2 regions of the Bifidobacterium sp. UTCIF-1 genome follow, and region 1 is predicted to be linked to the other one. Evidence: riboswitches for the same ligand, from Rfam matches in the RefSeq annotation. Region 1 holds a riboswitch; the other holds the start of a gene.

Region 1 (6,030 bases):
GCTTGATGGCGGCTTCCGTGAGATCGTTCTTGCCTACATAGAACAACGGCTTGAGTGAGTTGGACAGTGCGCGCAGCTGCTTGATTTGCTTCTTGGTCAATGCCATGGGTTCATCCTTACGTCAAGTAACCACAACAGCATAGCCGCCGGGCCGGTCATGCGAGGATGTTCATGGCGATGATCGCCGCGATATAGCAGACGATTATCATCGTGAACGCCGCATCGCGCCAGCTCGGGGAGAAGACTCGCCAATGCGTGCGCGTGATGCCCTCCTCATAGCAGCGCGCGTCCAATGCCAGACTGAGATTGTCGGCATGGCGCAAGGTGCCGGCGAACACGGGCACGATGATTGCGCTCATCGCTTTGACGCGCTGCGGGAGCGATCCGGTTTCCACTGTGCCTCCGCGTGCGGCCTGAGCGTTGATGATCGATGTGGTCTCGCTGGTCAATGTGGGGATGAAGCGCAGTGCCAGGCTCATCACCAAAGCGATTTCCTGCGTGTGTATGCCGAGGTGCCGCAACGGTTTGAGCAAGGACGCGAAGGCGTCGGTCATGGCGGTCGGCGTCGTGGTGTTCAGGAAGATCGCACCCATGATGATCACCAATGCGAAACGACAGGTGTACAGCACGGCGATGGTGACGCCGTCGCCGGTGATGCTGAACGGTCCCCATGCCACGAGCGTGGGTCCTGTTCGCACGACCACCAGGTTGGCGAGGCTCATCAGCGCCAGCAATGCCAGAATCGGGTGGATGGCGGCGATCAGACGCAGGGGATTGAGGCGTGCGGCGGCAATCATCCCCAAGGTCAGGGCGATGCCCAAACCAAGCTGAATCGGCGTGTTCACTGCGAACATGGTGAACATCGCGGCGAGGAAACAGACCATCTTCGCGCGGGGGTCCAGTCGCTGCATCACCGATTGCTTGGTTGACGTCGGGTGTACGGCTTGTATGGCCGATTGCCCGGCGGACGACGGGGCCTGCGCGCTCGAAGTCGCAGTGTGTGTTCCAGCTTGCGCGAGATCGGGACGGACGCCATCCGATGCCATGGGGGCGTCATGCGCGTCGGGCATCCGCACCACTCGGTCCGCCAGTGCATACGCTTCCGCACGGTCGTGGGTGACGATCAGCATGGTCACCCCCTGTGCCTTCAGGGTGCGGATCAGCTCATGTATCCTCGAAGTGGCGTGCACGTCAAGGCTTGCCGTGGGCTCATCCATGATGAGCACATCCGGCCGGCACGCCACCACGCCAGCGATGGCGACAAGACGCTGCTGCCCTCCGGAAAGATCGAAGGGGGAGCGGTCCGCCAGATGCGCGATGTGCAGCATCTCCAACGCCTGCTTCACACGTTCCTGCACAGTGGACTCGCCCAACCCCTGGTTGCGTGGCCCATAGGCCACGTCCTCGGCCACCGTATCGGCGAACAGCTGGTGTTCGGGGTGTTGCATCACATACCCGACATGGCGTCGCAGCTCCGCCAGTTGCCTGCGGTTCGCCAGACGGGGCTTGCCGTTGCGTCGTGTGCATGCGGTCGCCGTCATACTTGCGACCGGAACGCCGGCGACTTCGACGCTGCCGACCACAGGCTTGGCCAGCGCGCACAGCAGGCGCGCCAACGTGGATTTGCCCGAACCGTTGGCACCCATCAGCGCCACGGTCTTGCCGGCATCCATATGGAAGGAGAGGTCTCTGATCACGGTCCGCCCGGAACCATATCGGTAGCTCAGATGCCGCACTTGGATGGCCGGAGACATTGCGGCGGGCTCCTTCTGTCCCAGCAGCGGCAGTGGTGAGGTCGGTGCGGCCCCCGCGGCAACGGTACCGACGGCGGGGTCGGGGCATGTTATGTCGGCAGTAGCTGGGACTACAGTGCCTGCGCCGTCGGTCCCATGTGGTTCGGCATCGTGTGGTTCGGCATCGTGTGATGCCGCGATTGCCGTGATATGGCCGCCTTCCATGTGCACTACACGGTCGGCGTGCAGGGTCTCCATAGGTCTATGCGTCACATGGATGATTGTGGTGCCCCGAGTCTGCAGCGTATCGAGGATGGCCATGACCTCGCCACGAGCCGTCTCATCCAGCATGGCGGTAGGCTCGTCGAGCACCAGTATCCGTGAATTCATGGCCAACATGCCGGCGATGGCCGTGCGTTGCTGCTGCCCGCCGCTCATACGGGTCGGATCGGAACCCCGGTGTGAGGACAGGCCCACGGATTCGAGCGTTCTCGCTATGCGCATCCCGATGTCTTCGCGGGGGATGCCGAGGTTCTCCGGTCCGAATGCGATGTCATCCTCCACGATGGTGGTGACGATCTGATCCTCGGGGTTCTGGAACACCATGCCGATGCCCCTGCGCGCCGCACGATAGGCGTCGGCATCCGGGCCGGAGTCCGAGCCGAACACGTGATGCCCCAACAGGGTGATGTCACCGCCGTCTGGGGCGGTCAATCCCGCAATCAGCCGAGCCAACGTGGACTTGCCCGAACCGTTAGGACCCACCAGACAGATTCGCTCCCCGGGTTGAATGGTCAGGGATACATCATCCAGCGCCCATGTGGCGCCATGGTCGTAACTGAATCGGACATGGCGCAATTCGGCGATGGGTGACATGTCCGGGGAGTGGCTATCGCTCATGAATCACTTCCTGGGGCCTTCATATACAGTTTGATGCGCCACGGGCTATTGCGGCTCATGACGCATCAAACGGAGCGTGGATTCACTGCTGCTTGGCGAGCAGGTTGGAGATCGGCTTGTAGATCAGGAAGGTCACCACAGCGTGGATCGCCATCTTGGCCACGTTGAACGGCAGCAGGATCGGCAGGATCATCGCGGCCACAGCCTGCACCGTCATATGTGCGTAGATCGGCGTCACCACGAGGTTGCCGAGGAGCGCGGCCACAATGGCCAGCACCGCGCCGACCAGAATGCCGATAAGCGCGCCCTTGCGAGTGCGGTTCGCGCGGTAGATGAACGAAGCCGGCACGGATAGGCACAGCGCCACGAGCACCGCCATCAGCGTGCCCCACGGATCGGCGAACAGATGTGGTACGAAGCCGAGCACGGAGACGATCGCGGCTGCGGAGGGGCCGAAGGCGAAGCCGGCGATCAGGCATACGATGCCGGACGGGTCGTACTTCAGCCATGTGACCGGGGTGATCGGGAATTCGATGAAGCTGGTGACCATGGCCAACGCCACGAACAAGGCGTACATGGCGATGCGCTTGGTGGACCAGCGGCCGGAATCGGCCACACCGGTCGAATGCGAGCCGAGCTTGGCGTTGGAGACGTCGCCGGCGGCGGAACCTGAATCCGAACCAGCCCCCTGCGCCTCAGGCGCGACGGAACGGACAACCTGCATGCGAATACGCGAAGAAATGCTCATGTGAGCCCTCGTTTCTTCCATCCGGACTGTAACCGTTGGCTTCGGATTCTCACCGAATCGGCCGCTTTCGCGGGTCGCGGGCTCGCCTGCATTTCCGTTATGAATCCCGGATGCGGCATCACCGCCAGTAAGGAATTGCACCTTCCCTGAAACTGACAGCCAATATTCATACGCCATAGGGCGTACAGATGCAAGCGCTGTTTCATTTCGCCTGATAGCGATACGAAAACAGGGGGGAAGCACCCCCCGAAATGTCGGCGTGTCTACGTTGCGGGCATTGTTTCATATGTTCATTTTTTGTTGCTGTGAGCGATAACGATACAGTTCGATACTGTTCGTTTTCGGTTGATGCCGGGTCGGAAACCCAGTAATCACGCCATTGTGCAGTGTTCGCACCATCACGGTGATTGTTCGTTTCTGCATCGTGTATTGAGACAGTTCAGTCGCCTATGCCCAATTATTAAGTCCGGGGGGGGGTAATTATTCGGTGTAATTTCACGAATCGTTCACTGCGCCGTAGGGAGAGGTGAGAAGATGCGCGTAGGACCGGTTGTTTCTAGGTCCAAGGGTTCCGCGAAGGCGGGGGTGCGAAGCACGCCCCAACGGGTATTCGAGTCATTGCCGGTGTATTGGTTTCCGCAATGACGCTCACCTGCGCAATCCCAGCTGCTTATGGTCAGACTTCCGCAGGTTCTGCGGTTTCAGGCTCCTCTTCAGGAGTCACCGTGATTTCCAATGGTGCTGTGGTCACGGATTCCACCATCGTGTCCGCTGCGGAAACACTGCGACGCACATCAGGTGACGGCAACGATACTGCAACTGCTCAAACGTCATCTTCTCAAATATCTGAGATCGGGCAGTTCCCCTCTGACGCGCACTCCGCATTCACCACGAGGACCATTCTGGATGCCGGCGATGATTCCGCCGATACGCAGTCGGCCGATGATACCGAAGCCGACCATGCCCAGACCGACAATGCCGACAATGCTGCGTCCGATGATGCCGTTGGGTCCTCCGGCGCGACCGAGCCGGCGCGAGCGGTCGCTGATACGTTAGGCGGCCGAGACTACGCAGGACAGGTCACGAAGGAGATCGGCGGTAAGACCTACATCTTGATCGGCAATGAGCAGCAGTTGCGCGCCATAGGTTCCGGCAAGAAGGTCGTTGGCGGCACTGTTTATCAGGTTCCGCAGAAGGTAGTCAATACAGGAAGTGTGCTGCTGCCAAAACTTGAGTGGCAGGATGCCGGCGATGAATCGGTGGCGTATGCCGGTGATGCCGATTTGGCTGATAACGATACATTGCGTGACGAGAATTTCGATGACCATGATGGCGGTCTCAGCCTTATTCTTGGTTCCACTCGAACCAAATACTTCGTCAAGGACGCTCATGGCAATCGTCTGGACGTGACAGACGGCACATATGGCCCCAATACCGGCTTGAGCTACGCCTCGGATGGGAACTACATCATCTTCCGCGATATCGATCTGTCCCGTAATGCCGCTGATCAGAACAGCACGGACTGGTCACCGTTGATGTTCTCCGGGACCATGCTCGGCGCGGTAGTCGCCGACGCCGCGACAGCCGGCGCTCTATTCGATGTGATTGATGCGGATGGCCCCGGTGTAAAGAACAACCCCGCTAAGCCGGTTATCGCTCATGTTGTGGTGAATCAGCCCGAAGGCAACCTCGATGTGGACAAGCAGCAGGGCATCGGCTTCTTCGCGTCGATCACGAGCACTTCGAGCATCACGAACAACGGCAACAACAAAGGTGGTGTGCAGAGCCTGGGCACGGTCACGGTCGCCAATCTGAAGCTTGACGATGTGACCGTGAGCAACAACGCCACGGTCGCTCACGTGGATGAGACACTGGTATCTGCTCTGCTCAAGTTGGTCGGCTTGCTGCTCAAACCACTGGGCCTTGGTCTGGATGAACTGCTCACCGTGCACAAGAACAACCCGTCCAATTTCGCGACCGGTGCGTTCGCAGGTCGTATCTATGGTGATGTCAAGGTGACCGGTTGCGAGGTCGCAGACGCCACTGTCGCGAATGTCAAAGGGATGACCGGCGGATTCGCCGGCTACGTTGAGGGTGCAACCCGGTACGATATCGCTTCGGAGTCGCTGGGCACACTCATTACGGTGCTCACGGATATTCTGAACGTGATTCCATTTCTGGGCTTGGGCGACCTTGTCGACTGGCTGCTCGGCAGCACGTTGGGCCTGAACGCTTTGGTGCCGGTCGGCTACTACAACCCGGAGATCTCCGACTCGCATGTGGTGAACTTCAAACAGAACACTGTGATCGGCAATGATGATTCGGATTATGCAGGTGGATTCGTCGGTGCGCAGATCGGCGCGATCATTGAACAATCCTCAGTGACCAGTGAGAACGCGTTTTCCGTGAAGGCCGGGAAGTATGCAGGTGGATTCGTCGGCGTGAGCCGCAACGGTGAAGTCGGCGGTCTGCTTGGATCATTGGGCATCACGATTCTTTCCGCATTGCGCCCGCAAAGCCTCATCGAAGAGTCGTCCCTTAGTGTGACCGGCGGCCAGGGCCTGGTGGAGATTACCGCAGAAAACTATGCGGGCGGATTCGCAGGGCGCTTGGCGAATGCTTATGCGATCAATGATTCCTTGAGCGCAG
Region 2 (6,030 bases), on a different contig from region 1:
TTCTCGGTGATTGCCCCGGATCCGCCGGAGCCTCCCTTGTCGGCGTCGCCATCGCGCGACGGCAGTGCAAGCAGGCGATTCACGTATTTCGCGATTGGATCGGTTTCGAGATTGACGATGTCGCCGACACCGCGCTCGACAAGCACCGTGTGCGAGGCGGTGTGCGGGATGAGGGAGACGCCGAACGCGGTCTCCGTCACGGTCGTCACCGTCAGACTGATGCCCTCGACGGCGATCGACCCCTTTTCGGCGATGAACCGCATGAGCTCGTACGGCGCGCGGATCGTATAGACCGTCGCGATGCCGTCGGGCGTGATTGACTCGACCACGCCGGTGCCGTCGATGTGTCCGGAGACGATGTGTCCGGAGAAGCGGCCGTCGGCGGGCATCGCGCGCTCCACAGCGACATGGTCGCCGCGCCGTAAGGTTCCGAGGGAGGAGCGGCGCAGCGTCTCATGCATCACGTCCGCGGTGAACGCCGTGCCATGCACGGCCGTCACGGTCAGGCATACGCCGTTGACGGCGATGCTTTCGCCGATGGCCGTCCGGTCGGTCACCACCACCGGCGAGTCGACGGTCAGATGGGCGAAATCGGCTCCGCGATCCAATCGCACGACCGTGCCCAGATCCTCAACGATTCCCGTGAACATACTCGACACCTCCCTCGATGACGATGTCGCTTCCCACCGTGGCGACGGTGCGGTCGATGATACGGAAGGCATCATCGGGAGCCGCGACGCCCTCGCCTCCCACCGGGCCGGGTGCGTTCCGCCCGCCGAACAGTTTCGGCGCGACGTAGGCGCTCACCTTGGACACCACACGATCGCGCAGCGCCGACCACGCCAGCGTTCCGCCACTCTCGATCATCACGCTGTCCAATCCGCGCTCGTCGAGCGCCTTCACAATCCCGGCGACGTTCACGTGGCCGTCGCCATCGGTGTCCGCGTTGAGGATTTCGCAGCCAGCCTCACGGTAGGGGAGCGTGCGTTGCTCGTCGTCGACCGCCGTGGCGATGATCGTCGGCGTCTCGCGCGCGGTGGCGATGAGCGCCGCATCAAGGGGCGTGCGCAAATGGGTGTCGCACACCACGCGCACCGGATTGTGACCGCCCGGGATGCGGCAGGTGAGTTGCGGATTGTCCACCAGCACGGTGCCCACGCCCACCATGATCGAGGCGAACCTGCCGCGATCCTCGTGCGCGCGACGGCGCGCATCCTCGCCGGTGATCCAACGGGACAGGCCCGTGGAGGTGGCGATGCGGCCGTCCAGCGTCATCGCGTATTTGAGCATGACGAATGGCGTGCGCGTGGTGATGAAATGCAGAAAGATCTCGTTGAGCCGGTCGCATTCGTCCCGCAATACGCCTTCGACGACCTCGATACCGGCGGCGCGCAGCTGGCGCACGCCCTTGCCGGAAACCAGCGGATTCGGGTCGGGGGAACCGACCACCACGCGGGCCAGCCCCGCATCGATGAGCGCCTTGGAGCACGGAGGCTGCTTGCCGGTATGGCAGCACGGTTCCAATGTGACGTAGATGGTGGCGCCGCGAACATCTACGCCTGACTGTTTCGCGGCCTCGAGCGCGGCACGTTCGGCATGCCAGCCGCCGAAATGGTCATGATGACCGGCGGCGATGATCGTGCCATCGCGCACGATGACGGCGCCCACCATCGGATTCGGGTTGACCCTGCCCGCTCCGAGCCGTGCGTGACGCAACGCCACGGACATAAAGTCCCTATCGTTCATGAATCCCCTTTCGCTCGATAGGGCATGTCCAGGGGTTCATGGGAAGGCTGACGCGAGCGTATGCCGGACCAAGCCCTCGCTCGGCCCCGAAAACGCGAAAGCCCTGGATTCCAAAGGAATGCCAGGGCGTCGTCAAAGGGGCCGCGCAAGGGCATGCCGATGCATGCGCATGCGCGCGCCGCCGCAACTTCTTCCATCCAGACTATGACTGTCGGTACCGGAATCGCACCGGTTCGGCCCCTCGATCGCTCGCGGGGCTCGCGGACTGTACCGCCGATCGGGAATTTCACCCTGCCCTGAAGATGCTTGTTCAATTAGCGGTTATTGAACGTACAAGGCCGGCAGGACAGGTTTGTCTGGCCATCTCGGGATTCGGACCATTGCGGCGCCTCAGGGCGATGGGCATCCACGATGGATGAGTCATGCCGGATGCGACGGCATGGGGAGCAAGCCGGCATATCGGCGATTGGGGCAAAGGATCGAAGAGTATGGTCACCGCGAATAGAAGTCGTGTCGTCGTTGTGGGTACGGGCAGTGTCGGTGCGGCGGTATCGAGCGCCATCGTGCAGCAGGGTGTGTGCAACGAGCTGGTGCTCATCAACCACAATCCCGACAAGGCCAGGGGGCTCGCCATGGATCTGGCCGATGGCTCGGAGTTCCTGAATCGATTCGTCAAGATCCGGCAGGGCGATTGGGGGGATTGCGCCCTCGCCGATGTGATGATCATCGCCGCCGGTCCGAAGCCGAAGCCGGGGGAGACGCGCATGCAGGAGCTGGACGCCGCCATCGATATCGTCGATCCGATTCTGCGCAGCATCGCGGCCTCGGGTTTCGACGGCATCCTTATCATGGTCTCGAATCCGGTCGATGTACTCAGCTGGTTCGCATGGAGGCGCACGGGCTTGCCCCGCGCCCAAGTGCTTGGCTCGGGCGCCGCGCTCGACACATCCAGATTGAAGACGATCATCGGGGAGACGACGCGCCTCGACCCGCGTCTCGTCTCCGGCTACGTGATCGGCGAGCATGGCGATTCGCAGTTCGTGCCGTGGTCCAACGTCTCATTTATCGGCAAGTCGTTCGCTCAGTACCTGGAGGATAATCGCTCGCGCTACCCGGGCGTCACGCTCGCCGGTATCGAGGAGGAGACACGTCGTCGCGGGCTTGACATCAAGGGGTTGCGCGGCGGCACGAGCTACGGCATCGCCGCCACCGTCGCTGGGCTGGTGCGTACGATCCTGTGGAACGAGCGCAGCGTCGTTTCCGTATCCACTCTGATCGATGGCGAATACGAGTACGATGAGCATGACGTGTTCCTCTCGCTGCCGGTCGCGCTCGACGGCAACGGTGTGGGTGATTTCGTCGATTTGCATCTGAACGACGAGGAGCTGTCGAGGTTCCGTGCTTCCGCCGCCGTGGTACGCGAGCACTGCGCGCTCATCGCCGGGCGTCTGTGAGCGGTCGGATGCGGTGATCATTCTGGCCAAGTTCGGCATCTCCGCCTTGGCTGGCGGCATCCCGCATTTCCTCGAGTGCCTGACGTCCATGGGCTTCGGATTTATCCCGGTAGGCGACGACCTGCGCCCGGGAGACCATGCGGTTGCCTTTCGCGCCATATCTCGTGAACGGGATTTCCCCGGAGTCGAGGATGCGCGCGACCGTCTTCGGGGAGACGCCAAGAATCTGCGCGGCTTCGCCTGCGGTGATGAGGTCCGTGCCGTCGCCATGCACAATCGCATCGAACGCGCGACGTAGCTCCTCTGCGTCCAGCGGTATTGCTGTGCCGTCTCCTGATGTGATGTATGCGGACCCCTTGCTGACTTGGGGAATGGGGATTGCCTCGAATGTGGTCATGACTGTTCCTTTCCGATGGCGCTTCCCCTTGTCTGTAACTGCTACTGGACATATCGGCAATATCGGACAAATCGGACATATGTTGCTGATTATGATCTGAGCGATTACCGTCTGAGCGATTACCGCTGATTCGCGATGGGAACCCCTACTCGACCCTGCGGCCGTGGTCACGGATGAACAGGGAGGCGACACGAGGCAGACCGCGCACACGATGGCCACGTCGCGGAACGAGGCGCGCATGCCGAGGGTGGAGGCGGCGGCCTCGTCCATTCCGGAGTGGACGGCGCTCGCGGCGTGCGTGTTCATGATGGTGATGAGCAGGGCGATGGCCATCGCGCCGGAGGTCTGGCGCATCGTGTTGTTCATCGCGGTGCCATGGGGAATGCGCGTGCCGGGCAATTGGTTCAGCGCGGCGGTGACCAGCGGCATCGAGCTGAACGCGGAGCCGGCCAGCAGCACCGTGAAGTAGAGCGCCGGCTGCCAGACCGGCGTGTGCTCGTTCATTGTGGCGAGCAGCACCGCGGCTACGGTGAGCAGGGTGAAGCCAATCAGGGCGATCGGGCGGCCCCCGATGCGGTCGTAGAAGCGCCCGGCGACCGGATTGAGCAGACCCATCACAATGCCGCCGGGCATCATGATCAGGCCCGATTCGAGCGCGTTGACGCCGAGGTCGTTCTGCAGGTACAGCGGCAGCACGTTCTCGATGCCGATGAACGAGGCGAAGCCGATCACCGACACGGTCAGGCACAGCGAGAACATCGGAATCGTGAAGATGCGGAAGTCGAGCATCGGCTGGTCAAGCTTGAGCTGGCGGACGATGAGCAGCACAAGTCCCACTACGCCGACCGCCAACGAGACCAGCACCGTGGCGCTCGCCCATCCGGCCTTGCCCGCGTCGGAGAAGCCGAACAGCACGCCGCCGAAACCGAGTGTGGAGAGCACCACGGACGCCACATCGATATGCGGGTGCGTCGGCTCGCCCACGTTGTAGACGGTGAACCATGCGGCCGCGAGCACGGCGCCGGCGATGGCGACGAGGATGGCGAACATCCAACGCCAGCTGAGCCATTCGACCAACAGGCCGGAGATGGTGGGGCCGAGCGCGGGCGCAAAGGCGATGACCATGCCGAACATGCCCATGGCCTGACCGCGGCGTTCGGGCGGGTAGACGCGGAACAGCACGGTCTGCAGCAGCGTCATGAGCACGCCGGCGCCGCACGCCTGCAGGATGCGGCCGGCGAGCAGTAGCGCGAAGTTCGGAGCCAGTGCGCAGGCCAGCGAGCCGACGAAGAACATGCCCATCGCGTAGCCGAACAGCTGACGTGTGGTGAAGGTCTCAATGAGAAACGCGGTGATCGGGATCATGATGCCGTTGGTGAGCATGAACCCGGTGGTGAGCCATTGCACGGTGCTGTTGGGCACGTCGAACTCGTGCATGAGCGTGGGTAGGGCGGAGATCATCAGCGTCTGGTTGAGCACGGCGGCGAACGAGCCGATCATCAGCGTAACGATCATTGCAGTGGTGGTGTTATTGGAATGATGCTGTACGTCGTATTGAGCTGAAGCCATGTGTTGCTCGTCGTTCCTTATCCTGTGCGGTTACGAAGCCAGTGAGTTCCCTGTGCTGGTGGTTGCCTCCGAGAGACGGTTTTCGCAATGAACCTTAGGGAGGCGCTGGGACGGATGATGCGATACATATATGCGGTGGACGGAATCCGATGCTTGTTCGTCTGTTGTTCATCTGCGGCGCGGGTGTGGTTGCGGGAGTGTGGGCATGATGGAGTAATGGCAGATGATTATCAGCGTTCATTCGAGGAAGAATACGGGACCAGGCTTTCTGCAGGGCGCGGCAGTGTGGCCGGCGTGGTGACCGATGCCGAGCGTGCGGCGGTCGGCAACATCCGTCTCAGGGCTCTGCTCTGGATCATGGTGTTCCTCATCGTGCTGGGTACGGCCATCGCCGCCGGGACGGATCGCAGCGGCGGACCGGCGCAAGGCGAGCAGGTGACTGCCGTCGTCACCAATGTGGATACCAGAAAGAACAGTGTCACAGTTTCGGCCCACGGATCCGACTACCCGTTCCGGCATCGCACGAAATCGGTCTATTCCTACCATGTGGGCGAACAATTGCAGCTGTACCTATTCAACGGCGAAGCATATGAGTCGTTGCAGGGCGTCACCAATCTCACCCCTCTTGGCAAAGCCTATCCATGGCTGGCATGTGCGGCGTTCGCGCTCGCCGTGGTCGCACTTACATATTTGGTCGGATGGCGTAGGGCGGCGGCAGTCGTGCGGGACTCGGACGCCGGCGATCCCATCGCGATCGCCTATCTCAAGCGTGGTCCTCAACTGGGGTCGGTGGAGTGGTGGTGGGCAACTCCACCGGTCCGGCCCAAAGCCGAACGCCGCAAGGTGGTGGCCATGGGCGTCGTG

Evidence for each region. A riboswitch is a leader RNA that binds a small molecule or an ion and turns the genes downstream of it on or off. The one in region 1 is predicted to bind FMN.
Region 2: another riboswitch for FMN. It lies ahead of ribD (bifunctional diaminohydroxyphosphoribosylaminopyrimidine deaminase/5-amino-6-(5-phosphoribosylamino)uracil reductase RibD); the one in region 1 lies ahead of BW09_RS00575 (ECF transporter S component).

Annotation. Positions count from the first base shown of each region.
Region 1 is NZ_JFAG01000001.1:139,674-145,703, reverse strand. Features, by position in the region: gene BW09_RS00585 (YhbY family RNA-binding protein) at 1-106, opposite strand, end outside; gene BW09_RS00580 (energy-coupling factor transporter ATPase) at 156-2,633, opposite strand; gene BW09_RS00575 (ECF transporter S component) at 2,716-3,381, opposite strand; FMN riboswitch at 3,387-3,539, opposite strand; partial or broken gene BW09_RS00570 (beta strand repeat-containing protein) at 4,023-6,030, shown strand, end outside.
Region 2 is NZ_JFAG01000003.1:84,113-90,142, reverse strand. Features, by position in the region: gene BW09_RS02175 (riboflavin synthase) at 1-650, opposite strand, end outside; gene ribD (bifunctional diaminohydroxyphosphoribosylaminopyrimidine deaminase/5-amino-6-(5-phosphoribosylamino)uracil reductase RibD) at 631-1,746, opposite strand; FMN riboswitch at 1,928-2,054, opposite strand; gene BW09_RS02165 (L-lactate dehydrogenase) at 2,235-3,200, shown strand; gene BW09_RS02160 (DHA2 family efflux MFS transporter permease subunit) at 3,181-5,166, opposite strand; gene BW09_RS02155 (hypothetical protein) at 5,383-6,030, shown strand, end outside.